DNA from 2 places in the Peribacillus sp. NPDC097224 genome. Region 1 is predicted to be linked to the other one. Evidence: riboswitches for the same ligand, from Rfam matches in the RefSeq annotation. Region 1 holds a riboswitch; the other holds the start of a gene.
The links. A riboswitch is a leader RNA that binds a small molecule or an ion and turns the genes downstream of it on or off. The one in region 1 is predicted to bind glycine.

Region 1 (7,874 bases):
AATCCAGGAAAAAGGCCGGGGATTTCAATCAGGCCATTCAGGATTTAAGGAGTGGGCACCCTTTGCATCAAGTGTTGACGAATCTTACGTTTCATCCAGAGCTTGTAAGTTTTATATTTTATGGCGAACAATATGGCGACCTTGATCGAGCATTGAAGGAAGGTGGGGACTACTGGAAGAAACGGACGGAAGATACAGAAAAAGTGAAAAAACTCATGATCTATCCGATTTTCCTGTTCTTTTTTGTGAGCATTGTATTTTATGTACTGCAAAGTGTCCTTCTCCCCAAGTTTCAGACGATTTTTCAGACGATGAATGTTAAACAGAATATGATCCTGAATGTGTTGGCTGCATCCTCAGTCATCCTCCCGCTGATCCCCTTCATCCTACTTGGAATGCTCCTTATCTTCTATTTATTCAAACAATTCTGGTTCGACAAACTATGTCCATTAAGACAACGGCGATTATTGATGAAGATTCCGTTGGCAGGACCCTTCATCAAGTTGTATGAAACGTATTTTTTTGCAAGTCAGTTCAGCGGTCTCCTCGCTGGTGGACTTTCTATTAATGAGAGCATTAAATTATTCTCCGTAAACCAGCAGCAACCATTTTATCAAAAGCTTTGCTCCATCATTAAAGATGATTTAATGGAGGGCAGGTCGCTAGAAACCATCTTTCAAGAGCAACCCTACTTTGATAAGAACTTGTCGATTATCGCAGCGAATGGACAAAAGTATGGCAGGCTTGATTCTGAGTTACTCCATTACAGCCGTTTTTTATTGGAAAAGATTGAAGAGAGGATGAACACCATCATGAAAGTCATACAACCTCTTCTTTTTTCTATAATCGGGCTAGTGATTATTTCTATTTATATGGCTGTCTTATTGCCGATGTTTTCTCTACTAGATGGAATATAAGGTACAAGAAAAAATGGGAGGTGAATCTGCTCAGAAAATATTGAGTGCATTCTTGTTATTTTCGTAATTAGCAGATTAATATGAAGAAATATTTAAACGAAAAAGGCTTTACGTTAATTGAAATGCTTATTGTATTGCTCGTCATCTCGATTCTGCTGATTATCACCATACCGAACATCACGAAGCATCAATCGACCATCCATTCTAAGGGGTGTGAGGCTTTTGTGAAAATGGTTCAGGCCCAAGTCCAAGCTTATGAGATAGACAATTCCAAGTTGCCTTCCGGTATTAATGATTTGGAAACTCAAGGATACCTTAAACAGAAATCCTGTCCGAATGGGGACAGCATCAGCATTGACAATAAAGGAAAGGTTACAGTCGTTGAGTAGAAAATTCGGGGAGGATAGCCCTTCCTCCGGAGGATTCACCATGTCCGAGACCCTGATTGTCCTTGTGGTATTTATTCTATTAAGCACTCTAGGCCTTAACCTATATCCAAGTTTTTCAAAGGGAATGCAAAATAAGATGTTCCTTAATCAATTGAATGAAGATATTTTTTATGCACAACAGTATGCAATAAGTCACGAAAGCTTGATTTATTTCTATGTGGATAACGATATTTACACGATTTACTCTTATAAGGAAGAAGTGATACTAGAGAGAAAGATACCGCCGGACGTACAGTTCATGAATGGGACATTAGGGGCTTCTTTTTATTTCAATCAATATGGAAATGCTTCAAAAGCCGGTACGATGACCATTGATACTTCAAAGGGGAAATACAAGCTGGTGGTCAATATCGGTAAAGGGAGGTTCAGGATTGAGAAACAGTAAAGGATACGTCTACTTAGAAATGATAGCCTCTTTTTCCATTTGTGTATTCCTAGTGATTTCCATGCTTCCTATTCTTGAAGATTCGATGTCCAATCGTAAGAACGTAGTTTTAAGGGCGGATGCCCATCATTTGCTGTATGAAAGATTGTTGGCATATATGGATGGGGAAATACAGGCTATCCACGAAGAAATTACGTACCAGGAAAAATCGTATGAATTGACCTGGAATGTCCAAAAGGAGTTTCCGGATATGGTTGAAGGATGTGTCCGATATGAAAATGCAAAGGGGAAGTATGAATCGATTTGTGATGTTGCGAAAAAGTGAAGGGTTTACCATGATTGAAATGCTCTTTTCCTTAATGATCCTGCTGACCCTTTCCCTTTTTATCCTCCAGTTTTTCTCAATCATTCAATCCCAGATAGGAACAAAAAATAGAATACATCCTAAAGAGTGGGAGCTCTTTACGTTGCAAATGCAACAGGAAGTCAGAAGCTCCAAAAGCCAGGATGTTGTGGGGAATAAATTATATTTACTTTCAGGAGAGGATTTGTCTTTAATCGAGCAATATAATGACAAGCTTAGAAGACGGGTTAACGGGGAGGGCCATGAGGTCATACTCCAGAACATTTCGAATGTGAAGGTTGAAAAGGATGGCAACGTCATCGTACTTAATATAACGGATAAAGCAGGTCAGACCTTTATACGAAGGTTCCATCCCTTCATTAAAAGTGAGTTGGTGGCTGATGAATAATCAAAAAGGAGTCATATTCCCAATGGTTATGATTATAGCTAGTGTTTTTATCATGTTCACGATACTGATGATTGATCAATTCGTTATTGATAAAAAATTTTATAAAGAAGTAGAAGAGACCTTACTTTCCGATCACTTAGTGCATCTGGCCGTTAATGAAGTGACAGCCGAATGGGAGGATGAGGTACCCAAAAGCATTCAGGGGGAAATCGCCTATCCTAATGGTGATGTTCACTATAAGGTAACGAAGCAGGATGTGCGATATGCCTATATCGAATTTTCTTCTATCACCAAAAATAAGCGAACAGGCCGAATCATCATTCTATATGATAAAAAACTAGGTAGAGTGATAGAATGGATAGAAAAACTGAAGGACTAACATGTCGATTTATGGTGAACGAATATGGAATACGAATATGGGGCATACTTGGTCATGGGTGATAATGTATGTCTACGAACGCTTATATCAAATATATTACACAGCAAATCGTACAGTATTTCAATTTAACCAAGAGAGAAAGAAAAGAAAAGCGCCGTCATCGGAAAGAGGATAAGGAGCCTAGAGTTTCTCACTGGTTTGGGATTGTCCCTTTCGCCGTGTCCATGTTCATTAAAAAAGTCAAAAAAAGAAAGCAGATGTCTTGAATTCATAGACATCTGCTTTTCTTAATGATTGGCTAAAGAGACCATTATGCTAATGATTGGTCGGATAAATAGAATAGCCCGCCATTGATGATGGTAATTTGGATATTTGGCTCATATTGGGCTTGCAATGCCTGTTTCTCAGTAAAATAGCTTTCGCTTTTATCTTCCATATCCTTATAAAAATGTTCCAATAGATTCAAGTCTGTCTGCCACCGTTCCATCGCTTCTTCCGCCCAGGTATGATCATCATTCTCGAAGCTTTTACGAATATATGTATCCAGTCTGGATAGCCCGCTTTTAGGCATGATCAAGGGGGAAAGTGTAAAAGAATAATCCGGTATTTTGGGAGTGACCTTGACCGACAGGAGACGCTCATGAAATCCTTCTATGAATTCACCGGAAATTAAATTAAGTCCTATGGACATGAAGATATCTTTTTTTCTGTCACACTGATAAGAGATTTTTACATTTTGGGTGAGCCAAGGAAAAAGTGGACTTTGGCCCGTCTTTAAGGGAGGCCTATCCTCAAAAAGCCTGATGAAACCTGCCAGCCTCTTGGTCGACTGGATAATTTGGTGGAGCCGTGGCGAACCAAAATGAATGATTTCCCCTTTCAAGTCAGGCGGTGCCAGTTCGGGTTGGGTGATGAACGTAAGCATGCCAGGACTCGGTATCCCACCGGTTTTTTCGAGATAGTGCCAATAAAAAGGTCTGTTCATAAGTTCCTTATCCATTTCGATCGTTAACTGAACAGTGAGATATGAAGAGGTATTTTCCAACACCTCACATGCGTTGGATTGAAAGTAGGTTATTAAAAAATCATGAATTTCCTGTTGCTGCATGGATTTCACCATCCTTCATAGCTTGTGCGAACTGAATCATGGATGACAAATTATCCATTTTAATTTTCATTTCTCCTTCTGATTTGGACTCTCCGACAACATCAATTAAATATTCCTCGATATTGTTAATATCCAACTTCGTTAAAATATCATCCAGTTCTCCAATTACCTTTTCAAATAAGTGGATTTTTTCATATAACAATTTCAAAATATGTTCTTCGACTGTATTTTTAGTGGCAAAGTTATAAATCATGACGTCTTCTTCTTGACCAAGTCGATGAATCCGTCCAATCCTTTGTTCCAACCTCATTGGATTCCAAGGCAAATCAAAATTGATCAAGTGATGGCAAAACTGTAGGTTGATTCCTTCTCCTCCGGCTTCGGTGGCAATCAATACCTGGATTTTCTTCTGGAATAGTTCCTTCATCCAATCTTTTTTACCACGCTTAAACCCTCCGCGGAATGGAACGGATGAAATGCCATGCTGTTGCAGGTACCATTGTAGATAAAGCTGTGTAGCGCGATATTCGGTGAAAATAATGACCTTGTCATCAATTTTCTTAATAAGTTCCAAAGCCTTCTCTGCCTTTGAATTTTGTTCGGTGAGGTTTACTTTCTCAAACAGATCATCTAATCTTGCTTCAAAGTCAGCCGATGGTTCTTTGTATTTTTCCTTCATATTCTTCAATGTATAGTAGACTGCTTCTCGGCTGCTGCATGCTTCCCTTTGAAGGGTGAGTGAAGAAAAAGCACTTCCTTTTGTTCCGTCTGATATTGGTTTAAACTTCGTTACGGCATCATACAAGGCTTGTTCAGTTGGTGAAAATTCAATGATGATTGTCTCTACACGCCGTTTCGTCCATTCAATTCCAGTATCGGCACGTCGGTTTCTTATCATGACCGTATTGACAAGCTCCTTTAAGTGCTCATCTTCTAGAATGTTCCGGCCTTTCCCTTTGTATTTTTCGGAAAAGAGTGCGGCATTTCCTAGGTGTCCAGGCTTTAATAATGAAACGAGATTAAAGATTTCCTCGATTTTATTCTGAATGGGTGTAGCAGTCAGCAATAAACAGAATTTCTTTTTAAGATTTTGGACAAATTCATAATTTTTCGTTTTATTATTTTTAAGTTTATGAGCTTCATCAATAATGATAAAGTCATATTCTTGATTGAAAATGATATCCCGATGGGGGGCTCGCTTAGCCGTATCGATGGAGGATATGACGATATCGCATGATTCCCATACATAACTCTTCCTTTGAACGACTGCAGGAATATGAAACTTCGTATTCAGTTCGAAAGCCCATTGGGTGACAAGTGATGCGGGTACAAGGATCAAAACCTTTTTAACCAGTCCCCGAATCATATATTCTTTTAAAATCAATCCTGCTTCGATAGTCTTACCAAGACCGACCTCATCAGCCAATATGGCTTTGCCATTCATCTGTTCAACCACCTGACGTGCTGCCTCTAATTGATGGGGAAGGGGAGTCAGTTGTTGAAGGTGCTTTGGCGCTTGTAAGCCTTCAAAATCAGGAATAATTAGGTTCTCTTCCATTTGGATGGCCAGTTTATAAAGATCCCAATTTCCCCATGGACCGTCGTTTTCCATCTTTTGCAGAAATTCATCATTCCATTCAGAACTGAAGGATATATTGATTTTCATTGATTCTTGCTCCTTCTTAAAACATAATTTTCTTAGTTTCTTTAAACCATGAACCTTTTTATAGGGTAATAAAATCTTTCTCCACAAAAGTTATTGCAGAGTAAAGTATCTTAGGGTAGGATGTAAATATATTTAGAAAATTGCAATAGTACTGAAGTTAGAAGGAAAATATTCTTCTTGGATAATAATTTTAGTTATTATAGTATTAGCATTTGGATAGTGCTTTATCCAAAGATCAACAATGAGCAGATTGGTACCCATTTCACGCAAATGGATGACCATCAGGTGGAGAATTTTCAGTCTTTTCCATCAATATGCGGGTGAGGATAAGGGGAGAGACTACCATCTACATATGTAGCGCCGAAGGAGCAAACTTAGCAGTGAATCTCTCAGGCAAATGAACTCTTATCGGACGCGACTCTGGAGAGCGCCAATTATTTAATGACGGCCACCAAAGGGGAAAACCTATAATAATAGGTAAACTTTCAGGTTTCAGGACAGAGAAAAAGCCATTTTGGCTTTCTCTGTCCTTTTTTGTGTCTTTTTTTAAGGAATATCAGCTGAAAGAGAACAAGCAAAAAAATTGAAGGAGGTCATTTTTTGAGCAATTTAAAAAGAACGCCATTATTCGAGGTTTACAGTGAGCACGGTGGAAAAACGATCGATTTTGGTGGGTGGGAACTGCCTGTGCAGTTTACCGGCATAAAAGATGAACACGAAGCTGTGCGTACAAGAGGTGGCTTATTTGATGTGTCGCATATGGGAGAGATTGAGGTAAAAGGTTTCGGGAGCCTTTCTTTTTTACAAAAGATGCTGACGAATGACGTAGCCAAGCTGAAACAGGGCGGAGCGCTATACACAGCCATGTGTTATGAAAATGGGGGGACCGTGGACGATCTTATCGTTTACCAAAAAGCGGAAGAGGATTATCTGCTTGTGGTCAATGCAGCCAACATCGAGAAAGACTTCAATTGGCTTCAGGTGAATGGTATGGAAGGTGTCAGCATCAATAATGTTTCAAACGATTATGCGCAACTTGCTCTGCAGGGTCCTCGAGCGGAGAAAGTATTGCAGAAGATTACCGACCAAACTGATTTAAGCACAATTGGCTTTTTTAAATTTAAAGAAGACGTCCACATTCATAATATATCCACGATGGTTTCACGTACAGGGTATACGGGGGAAGATGGTTTCGAGATATATTGCCGAAGTGAGGATGGTCCAGCCCTTTGGAGAGAAATTTTGGAAGCTGGTAAAGATGATGGGATACAACCGATTGGACTGGGGGCCCGTGATACCCTTCGGTTCGAAGCAAAACTACCGCTTTATGGTCAAGAGCTTTCGCCGGATATCACCCCAATCGAAGCGGGGATTGGTTTTGCGGTTAAACCGGATAAGGCGTCAGACTTTTTTGGGAAAGCCGTGCTTGCCGAACAAAAGGAAAAAGGGGCACCACGTAAGCTTGTTGGCATCGAAATGATTGACAGAGGCATACCTCGGCATGGCTATAAAGTATATAACGGGGAGAAACTCATTGGCGAAGTGACGACAGGGACTCAGTCACCAACATTGAATAAAAATGTAGGATTGGTCCTTATCGATAAAAATCACTCAAGTCTATCCACGGAAGTAGAAGTGGAAATCCGTTCTAAGAGACTGAAAGCCATTGTTATCCAAACACCTTTTTATAAAAATACACGAAAATAGAAGGGAATGGTCCATAAGATGAAACATCGTTACTTACCGATGACAGAGCAGGATAAAAAAGAAATGTTGGAAGTTATAGGGGTCACAACCGTCGATGATCTCTTCAGCGATATACCAGAAAATGTCCGATTTCAAGGTGAATATGACATAAAACCAGCAAAATCAGAGCCAGCTTTAATGAAGGAACTATCGAAACTGGCTTCCAAAAATGCGGATTTGAAAAACTATGCATCTTTCCTTGGGGCTGGCGTGTATGATCATTATTCGCCTGTCATCGTCGATCACGTCCTATCCCGTTCGGAGTTTTATACAGCCTACACTCCCTATCAACCGGAAATTTCTCAAGGAGAGCTTCAGGCCATCTTTGAATATCAAACGATGATATGTGAATTGACGGGTATGGAGGTGGCGAATTCCTCGATGTATGACGGTGGAACAGCCTTAGCCGAAGCGGCCATGCTTGCCGCCGGACAAACGCGCCGGAAAAAGATTCTATTATCATCTACTGTCC
Region 2 (7,874 bases), on a different contig from region 1:
ATGAAATGCTCTTGGCGCATAAGGAGTTTTTGCCGCAGTTCTTCGAGAATAAGGAATTACAAGGAAGTTTTCATGATTGAAGTGCTGGTCAATGCTGATGATTTCGGGTTTTCGCGGGCTGTGAATTACGGCATATTGAATAGCCACAAAAATGGAATAGTCAATTCGGCGACCATGATGATGAATGCAAAAGCGACCGATCATGCCATCAGAATTGCCAAAGATCATCGCACGCTTAAGGTGGGCATCCATCTTGTCCTGACATGTGGACGGCCGCTGCTACATGATGTGCCTAGCCTTGTAGACAGAGAGGGAAACTTCAAAAAGCAAGATGAGGTATATGGGAACCCGGGTAGTATTTCCTTGGAAGAGTTGGAGAGGGAATGGTCTGCCCAGATTGATAAATTCATCGATTTGGGGATGATGCCGACCCATTTTGACAGTCATCATCATGTCCATGCGATCCCGGCCTTTTGGCCGGTCGTGAAAAAGCTTTCCGCCCATTATGGGCTACCAGTCCGAAAAGCGGGACCCCATTTTCAGGACATTGAAACAGTGACCGATACATTCCTTGACGATTTTTATGGGGAAAAGGCGGCCGTCGATTACTTTCAAACCCTTAACGAGCGGATTAGTGAGGGCAAAAGCGTGGAGGTCATGACCCACCCAGCCTACCTGGATGATGATTTGCTCCAGCATTCCTCCTACAATCAAGAAAGGCTCAAGGAAACGGCCATCTTGATGAAAGCCACATTGCCGGAAGGATTCATTCTCCGGTAATGATCGGTTCAGGAAGGCCCATTAAGACAAAAAAAGCAATCGGATCTCAGTTTTCACTGAGGTCCGATTGCTTTTTTTTATACTTCTTTAACCACTACGGGTTTAACTTCGGCAACTACCAGCTTCTTGAATGCGAGGCTGACAACCATCATCACGATAAAGTTCACAGCCAAGGCGATGATTCCGACATTCAGATCCTTCGCCGCTTGTGGCAAGGATGGGAACAGCGTGCCGATTGTCGATTGGCTGATAGTGATATAGGTGACGATGGCCAATCCACAGATGATACCCGCTATTGCCCCATATTTATTGATAAAGTTCTTCTTTTTCAGGCTGAATAACAGGGACGGGAATAGTTGTGTAATGAAGCTATATCCCATCAAGATCAAAGCAGACATCGTTTCTCCGCCGTTTAAGGTGAAGTAAACGGATATGAGTGCAATCACGGGAACGAGTAACTTGGCCAAACGTACCACATGCCGGTCTGATGCTCCAGGATGGAGTTCCTTATAGACATTTTTCGCAAGGAGCGTAGAGACGCTCATCAACAGCATCGATCCTGGTACTAATGCCGTCAACATGCCAGCTGCACCGATGACTCCTATAAACCATGGATCAAAGGTCTGTATCGCAAGGCGCAATAAGGAAAGGTCCGCATCGGCGCCTTCCAGTCCAGGCACTTTCAAAATAGCGGCAAATCCTACAAAAAAGACAAATAGTAACATGAGCGTATACAGTGGACTGATGATGGCATTTTTACGAAATGTTTTTCCGCTCCGGGCCGTATAGACGGCACTGAATACTTGGGGCCACATGTAAAAACCAAATACGAGCAAGATGACGGTCGAGATGAACCACGAAACGCTAAGACCTTGTTCGGGCAGCGTCAGGAAACCTGGTTTGGCGGCATTTATGGTTTCGAACATCGGTTGAAGACCACCAAAGTAATGAATTGGAAGATAAATGCCCAGGAATGCGATGATGACGATCATCATGATGTCCTTGATGACGGCTGTCCAGGCTGATCCGTGAATGCCTGAAATCATGACATAAATGGTCAGGCTGATAGCTCCAAGCCACACAGCGGTGGACATGGAAATGGCGCCATATGATGCTTCGGAAACAATGATCCCTAAGCCTTTGAGCTGTACGACGACGACCGGAATCATCGATACCACGCCGACAAGGGCAGCAAGAATCCCTAGAGTTGGGCTCTTGTATTTGCTTACGAAGAAATCGGATTGTGACATAAGCCGATTTTCTTTTGCATATTTCCAAATGGCCGGAAGTAGCCAATAGGATAATACATAAGACAAGGTAATATAAATGAGGACGTATAAAGCGGGCGCACCCTTTCCATAAGCCCAGCCGCTTCCTCCAAGGAAGGAGAAGGTTGTGTAAATTTCCCCTGCCATCAATAGAAAGACGAATATGGCACCAAAACCGCGGCCGCCCACCGTCCATTGTTCCAGGTTCATGTCTTTTCCTTTTGTCGAACGGATCCCAAGAAAAATCGATAAAAGTAAAAATGCTAAAATAATGATAAGAGCAATATTCATTCTTCTTCACCTTCCCGGTTCCTAGGATCCAACTTATACATGACGGCTAGAGTGACGGAAGTGAGCACGACCCACATCGCCATCCAAAACATATAAAAAGGCATCCCCAATACATAAGGTTCTACTTTATTAACAAAAGGAAGAAACCCTAATATGCCGATAAAAGGAACGAGTGTAAGAATATATAATACTTTCATGAAGCAACCCCTCCATTCTAAATATGTTTCACAGATTATGATGTTTTTCTAAAAAAATGTTTCCGTAATACCTAGTACCTTACACTAATTCAATAAAAAAATTAATAGTGTGGCAGAAAAAAATATTCGTCACGCTTCATTTTACTCTCTCATTTAATCACAGGAAAATGGGATAGGAAGGTAGACTTCCGTATCCCAAAATTCCTCGTTCATTTTTTTCGATAGTTATATATGACAACTAAAAGAATGAACCAAAGCGGTGTCAGCAATAATGACGGCCTGGTCGCCTCAGCAAACAGCATGACGATCAAGATGAAGACAAACAGCCCTAATATTACATAGTTGATGAAAGGTGTTAAGGGAGCCCTGAAAGTGGACGTAGCCCTTAAGTCCGGACGTTTTTTCGTATACCTGATATGGGAAATCAAGATGATGCTCCAGACCCATAGGAAGCAGATTGCACTAATCGTTGTCACGATGGTGAAAGCTTGCTCCGGTATGATTTTACTTAATAATGCCCCAATGGAGACGACGATGGTGGACGTAACCAATGCATTACTCGGAACAGCACGTTTATTTAATTTCTTAAGTTTAGCAGGTGCTTCGTTATTGTTGCTCAAGGTATAAAGCATGCGGCTTGTTGAAAACAATCCACTATTCCCGGCAGAAGCGGCAGATGTCAACACGACGAAATTGATAATCCCTGCAGCAACCGGAATCCCGATCAAGGCGAAGACCTCCACAAATGGGCTGCTTGCGGCATCGAGCTGTGTCCATGGATTGACGCAAAGGATGACGGTGATGGCACCGATATAGAAAAGCAATATCCGGACAGGGATCTTATTGATCGCTGACGGGATGTTTTTTTTCGGATTGGCGGTTTCGGCCGCTGTTACCCCAATGATTTCGACACCAACAAAGGAGAAGACGACTAGCTGTAGGGAAAGCAAAAAGCCGGATGCGCCGTTCGGGAACATGCCCCCATGACTCCAAAGGTTGTTGAGGGAAACGGTTCCTGTATCGGTTTGGAAACCAATGATGAGTAAGACAATTCCCACAACGATCAAGGCGACGATCGTGATGACTTTAATGAGGGAGAACCAGAACTCCAATTCTCCAAATAGCTTCACGGTCAACAAATTCAATCCTAGTAGAATCACCAAGCAGGCAAGTGCAGGGATCCATTGCGGAATGTCGAACCAATATTGCATATAGACCCCGACAGCGATAATATCGGCCATGGCCGTCATGATCCAACAGAACCAATAGGTCCAGCCAGTCACGAACCCAGCCCACGGTCCGATGTATTCCGTGGCGAATTCGGTGAATGAGGAATATCCCGCGTTGGACAACAGCAATTCCCCTAAAGCCCTCATGACGAAAAACAAGGCAATCCCGATAATCAGATACGAAAAGATAATGGAGGGTCCCGCCAACTGTATGGCTTTTCCGGATCCCAAAAATAACCCGGTCCCGATGGTTCCTCCTATGGCGATGAGTTGTACATGTCGATTTTTCAAATCCCTTTTCAATTCTTGTTTAGCCAATTTGTGCGCCCCCGTTGTTATAATTCTTGAATGTGAAGTACATGGTCCGTTGATTCCAATCGATCACCAGGGCAATGAATCTGTCCAGTTTAGTAGCGATTTCACTTCGTTTTTTTAGTGATGATTGAAAAAAGACAATAAAAAAAGAGATTGGAAGCTACCAATCTCGAAAGGTTAAAGAATAACAAATATTCGTTACTCTTCTGTCCTTTTGCCTGAGATTGTGAATCCTTCGGCGCTGCACGTGTGTACAGTCTCTCCAGAAGCTGCTCCTGCTATAGTGTGATCCATAGCATTCATCGCTTGCTTAGTATGTGGTTGTCAATAAATGGCCACTGTTAAAGATAAAATTCTTTTTAGCAACTCATTTACTCTTTTAAAATAATAATGGAATTCTATCACTATTTTGATTTTGGGTCAAAGGGATATATTGTAAATGTGGTGGGGGTGAATCTATATGCTAACTTTGATGCCAAGAAACGATGCGAACCCCGAATCAGTTTGATAAGGACATTTTTTCATAGTCCCTTTTAAGAATGGCCATGATGATTTCGTCCGAATATTTTCCGTTGAAGTATAAAGACTCTCGTAAAATCCCCTCTTTGATAAAGCCAACTTTTTCATAGGCTCTTATTCCACGTGAATTATGGCTGAATACTTCCAGTTGCAGACGATTTAAAGATAATTCTTCAAAAACAAATGCTAAAACAAGTCGGATAGCTTCTGTACCATACCCTTTGCCCGTTAATTCAATGGCATTCATCGAAATTCTAAATCCTGCCTTTTTGTCCTCTTCGTCCATATCAGAGATGGATAATTCCCCGATCATCCGATCGCTTTCGTTTAAGCAAATGGCTAGATCATGGCGTGATGGATCTTCACGTACATTCTTTATATGACATTGAAGCTGCTCTAAAGTGAATATAGATCTTGTTCCTGTCATATACCGTATCTCTTCATCCTTTGTATTTTCTAAAAGGATAGGTGCATCCGATTCTTTTAAATAGCGGAGATAGATTCTTTCTCCTATTAATTTCATTGTCTTTTCACCTCCGTCGATACTTACTATCAATAGTACATAGGATTTCTTCACCCGTATAGGGAAAGAACCATTACCAATCATGTCCTCCTATCCATTACTTCTAGACGGCCAAAAGTGTTTTTCCTAAAAGTACATTTGTATTTCTACGGAATATTTATTATTATAAGATAAGGAAATGCTTTTGTGGGTAGAGTACTTTAGGAAGCATTGTAAATCTATTAAATTACTTATCTTAAATAAGGATTAGAGAATCGTCATTTTATGCTTGTACATCTGGGGGAGTTATCATGTCAAATAAAGAATTAACTAGAGGGCTGGAGGCACGTCATATTCAGATGATTGCCTTGGGCGGTACGATCGGTGTTGGATTATTTATGGGATCTGCCAGCACAATTAAGTGGACCGGCCCCTCTGTTATGCTGGCGTATGCCATCGCGGGACTTTTTATCTTTTTTATCATGCGTTCGATGGGGGAAATGCTGTACCTGGAGCCTACTACGGGCTCATTCGCAACGTTTGCGAGTGATTATATCCATCCGTTGGCAGGATTTGTAACTGCTTGGAGCAACTGGTTCCTATGGGTGTTGGTCGGCATGTCTGAAATCATTGCCGTAGGATTATATATGAACTTTTGGTTCCCTGAACTGCCGGCTTGGATTCCTGGAGTGGTGGCCATGGTCATCCTTGGCGCCGCTAACCTCATTTCCGTCAAATCCTTCGGTGAATTCGAATTCTGGTTTGCACTGATCAAGATCGTTACCATCATCTTGATGATCATTGCCGGTCTAGGTCTTATCTTTTTCGGGATAGGGAATGGTGGAGAGGCAATTGGACTTTCCAACCTATGGGATAATGGCGGTTTCTTTACGGGGGGATGGAAAGGTTTCTTCTTTGCCCTTTCCCTTGTTGTGGCATCTTATCAAGGCGTTGAACTTATCGGGATCACTGCAGGTGAAGCAAAGGATCCGAAGAGGACCATTACAAAAGCGATTCAAACGATCATATGGCGCATATTAATCTTCTATATCGGCGCGATTTTTGTCATCGTCACGGTATTTCCTTGGAATCAACTTGATGAACTTGGAAGCCCGTTTGTATCGACCTTTGCCAAAATAGGCATTACCGCAGCCGCGGGCATCATCAACTTTGTCGTGATCACGGCGGCAATGTCAGGATGCAACAGTGGGATTTTCAGTGCAGGGCGCATGCTTTATACCCTTGCGTTGAACGGACAAGCCCCAAAAATCTTTGCAAAAGTATCGAAAAGCGGAGTGCCGGCCTATTGTACAATCGCTGTCATGCTGGGCTTGGCCATTGGCGTTGTCCTGAACTACCTGGCTCCACCGGAAATATTTCTGTATGTGTACAGTGCCAGTGTACTGCCAGGGATGATTCCATGGTTCGTGATTCTTATTAGTGAGCTTAGGTTCAGGAAGGTACGAGCTGAGGAAATGAAAAACCATCCATTCAAAATGCCTTTTGCTCCGTATACCAACTACGCAACGATTGCATTCTTACTATTGGTATTGGTCGGCATGTGGTTTAACCCGAGTACGCGACTTTCCTTGATTGTGGGCATCGTTTTCCTAGCAATCGTTGTAGCTTGTTACTATCTACTGAAAATGGATAAGCGGGTACCCTTAGACGTGAAGGCGAAAGAGGATGTATCTGCGTAATATAGAGTGTCGGAAAAAGTTATGCTTCGTGCATAGCTTTTTTTGTTTGACCGATATAGTGAGGGAATTGACCGATAAAAGTGGCCATTTGACCGATAAACCTCTTAAATGGACTGATAAAAATAGAATCAATCCAAAATTTATAAGTCGATATACCTGGAAATCTGATATAGTAAATATGGACTACTAAAATACTACAAAAAGGAAAGAAGGGGAAAAAATGAAAAGATTTATACTGTTTGTTATTAGTGTAATTATTGTTATTTCTTTTGTTACACCTACAGCTACAATAGCAGCGTCGAAGTCTACGTACTATACCGTAAGTGGAACGAATAACGTTTCACCTGGTGTTTATCAAGGAGTTCCAAATGGCAAAAGCAAAATTGTTTTAAAGGAAAAAATGTATACACTTAAAGAAACAGCTAAACCTCCAATGAAGATAGAGGATATGAATGTATTTTATGTAAAAGGCCGTTTAGCAAAAAAGAATGATGATCCTTGGGGTTTAAATACATTACCCATTCAAGAAGTAGAAAGTGTTGGTAATGACTTGTATATAGCAAAATTCTTATTCTCTGCTGCATACTATGGTAGTTGTGGCGGCGGTGGCGCTGATATTTTAGAAATTTATAAACGAAACAGTAAAGGGAAGCAAAGTAAAATTACAAACGATAAGGTGAGTAGTAATACCACTGATACATTTTCCATCAATGGTAAACACATTTACTATGCAAAAGTAGTAAATGAGGCATTGAGTAATTATACAATCGTTAAAGCAACGCTGGAAGGAAAGAAAAAACAGACACTAAAGAAAGGCGTCGATGATTTCTGGGTAAATGGAAAATCTATTTATTATATTGATAATAATGCTCTATATAAAATGGACCTTAATGGAAAGAACAATAAGAAACTATCTAAACTAAAAGCAAAGTTGTATGGCAATAGTGGTTGTGATGGCGGGAATTATTCTATTTCTAATAATGGATTATCTGTATCAGACTACTCAAGTGAGGCCCAATATTTTATAGATTATTCGACGGGTAATGTACAAAAATTAAAAGTGAATGTTGATA

Region 2: it holds a riboswitch for glycine, as region 1 does, so the genes downstream of both, ACIQXR_RS09910 (amino acid permease) here and gcvT (glycine cleavage system aminomethyltransferase GcvT) in region 1, are expected to answer to the same signal.

Annotation. Positions count from the first base shown of each region.
Region 1 covers NZ_JBIWDK010000001.1:194,415-202,288, forward strand. Annotated here, with positions in the region: gene comGB (competence type IV pilus assembly protein ComGB) at 1-917, shown strand, start outside; gene comGC (competence type IV pilus major pilin ComGC) at 998-1,306, shown strand; gene comGD (competence type IV pilus minor pilin ComGD) at 1,347-1,751, shown strand; gene ACIQXR_RS01020 (hypothetical protein) at 1,738-2,076, shown strand; gene comGF (competence type IV pilus minor pilin ComGF) at 2,024-2,503, shown strand; gene comGG (competence type IV pilus minor pilin ComGG) at 2,526-2,882, shown strand; gene ACIQXR_RS01035 (YqzE family protein) at 2,951-3,148, shown strand; gene ACIQXR_RS01040 (YqhG family protein) at 3,193-3,990, opposite strand; gene ACIQXR_RS01045 (DEAD/DEAH box helicase) at 3,968-5,656, opposite strand; glycine riboswitch at 5,977-6,071, shown strand; glycine riboswitch at 6,075-6,159, shown strand; gene gcvT (glycine cleavage system aminomethyltransferase GcvT) at 6,257-7,363, shown strand; gene gcvPA (aminomethyl-transferring glycine dehydrogenase subunit GcvPA) at 7,382-7,874, shown strand, end outside.
Region 2 covers NZ_JBIWDK010000004.1:89,352-97,225, reverse strand. Annotated here, with positions in the region: gene ACIQXR_RS09930 (6-phospho-beta-glucosidase) at 1-80, shown strand, start outside; gene chbG (chitin disaccharide deacetylase) at 73-780, shown strand; gene ACIQXR_RS09920 (sodium:solute symporter family protein) at 858-2,339, opposite strand; gene ACIQXR_RS09915 (DUF3311 domain-containing protein) at 2,336-2,536, opposite strand; gene ACIQXR_RS09910 (amino acid permease) at 2,746-4,083, opposite strand; glycine riboswitch at 4,277-4,356, opposite strand; gene ACIQXR_RS09905 (GNAT family N-acetyltransferase) at 4,580-5,122, opposite strand; gene ACIQXR_RS09900 (amino acid permease) at 5,413-6,801, shown strand; gene ACIQXR_RS09895 (TolB-like translocation protein) at 7,022-7,874, shown strand, end outside.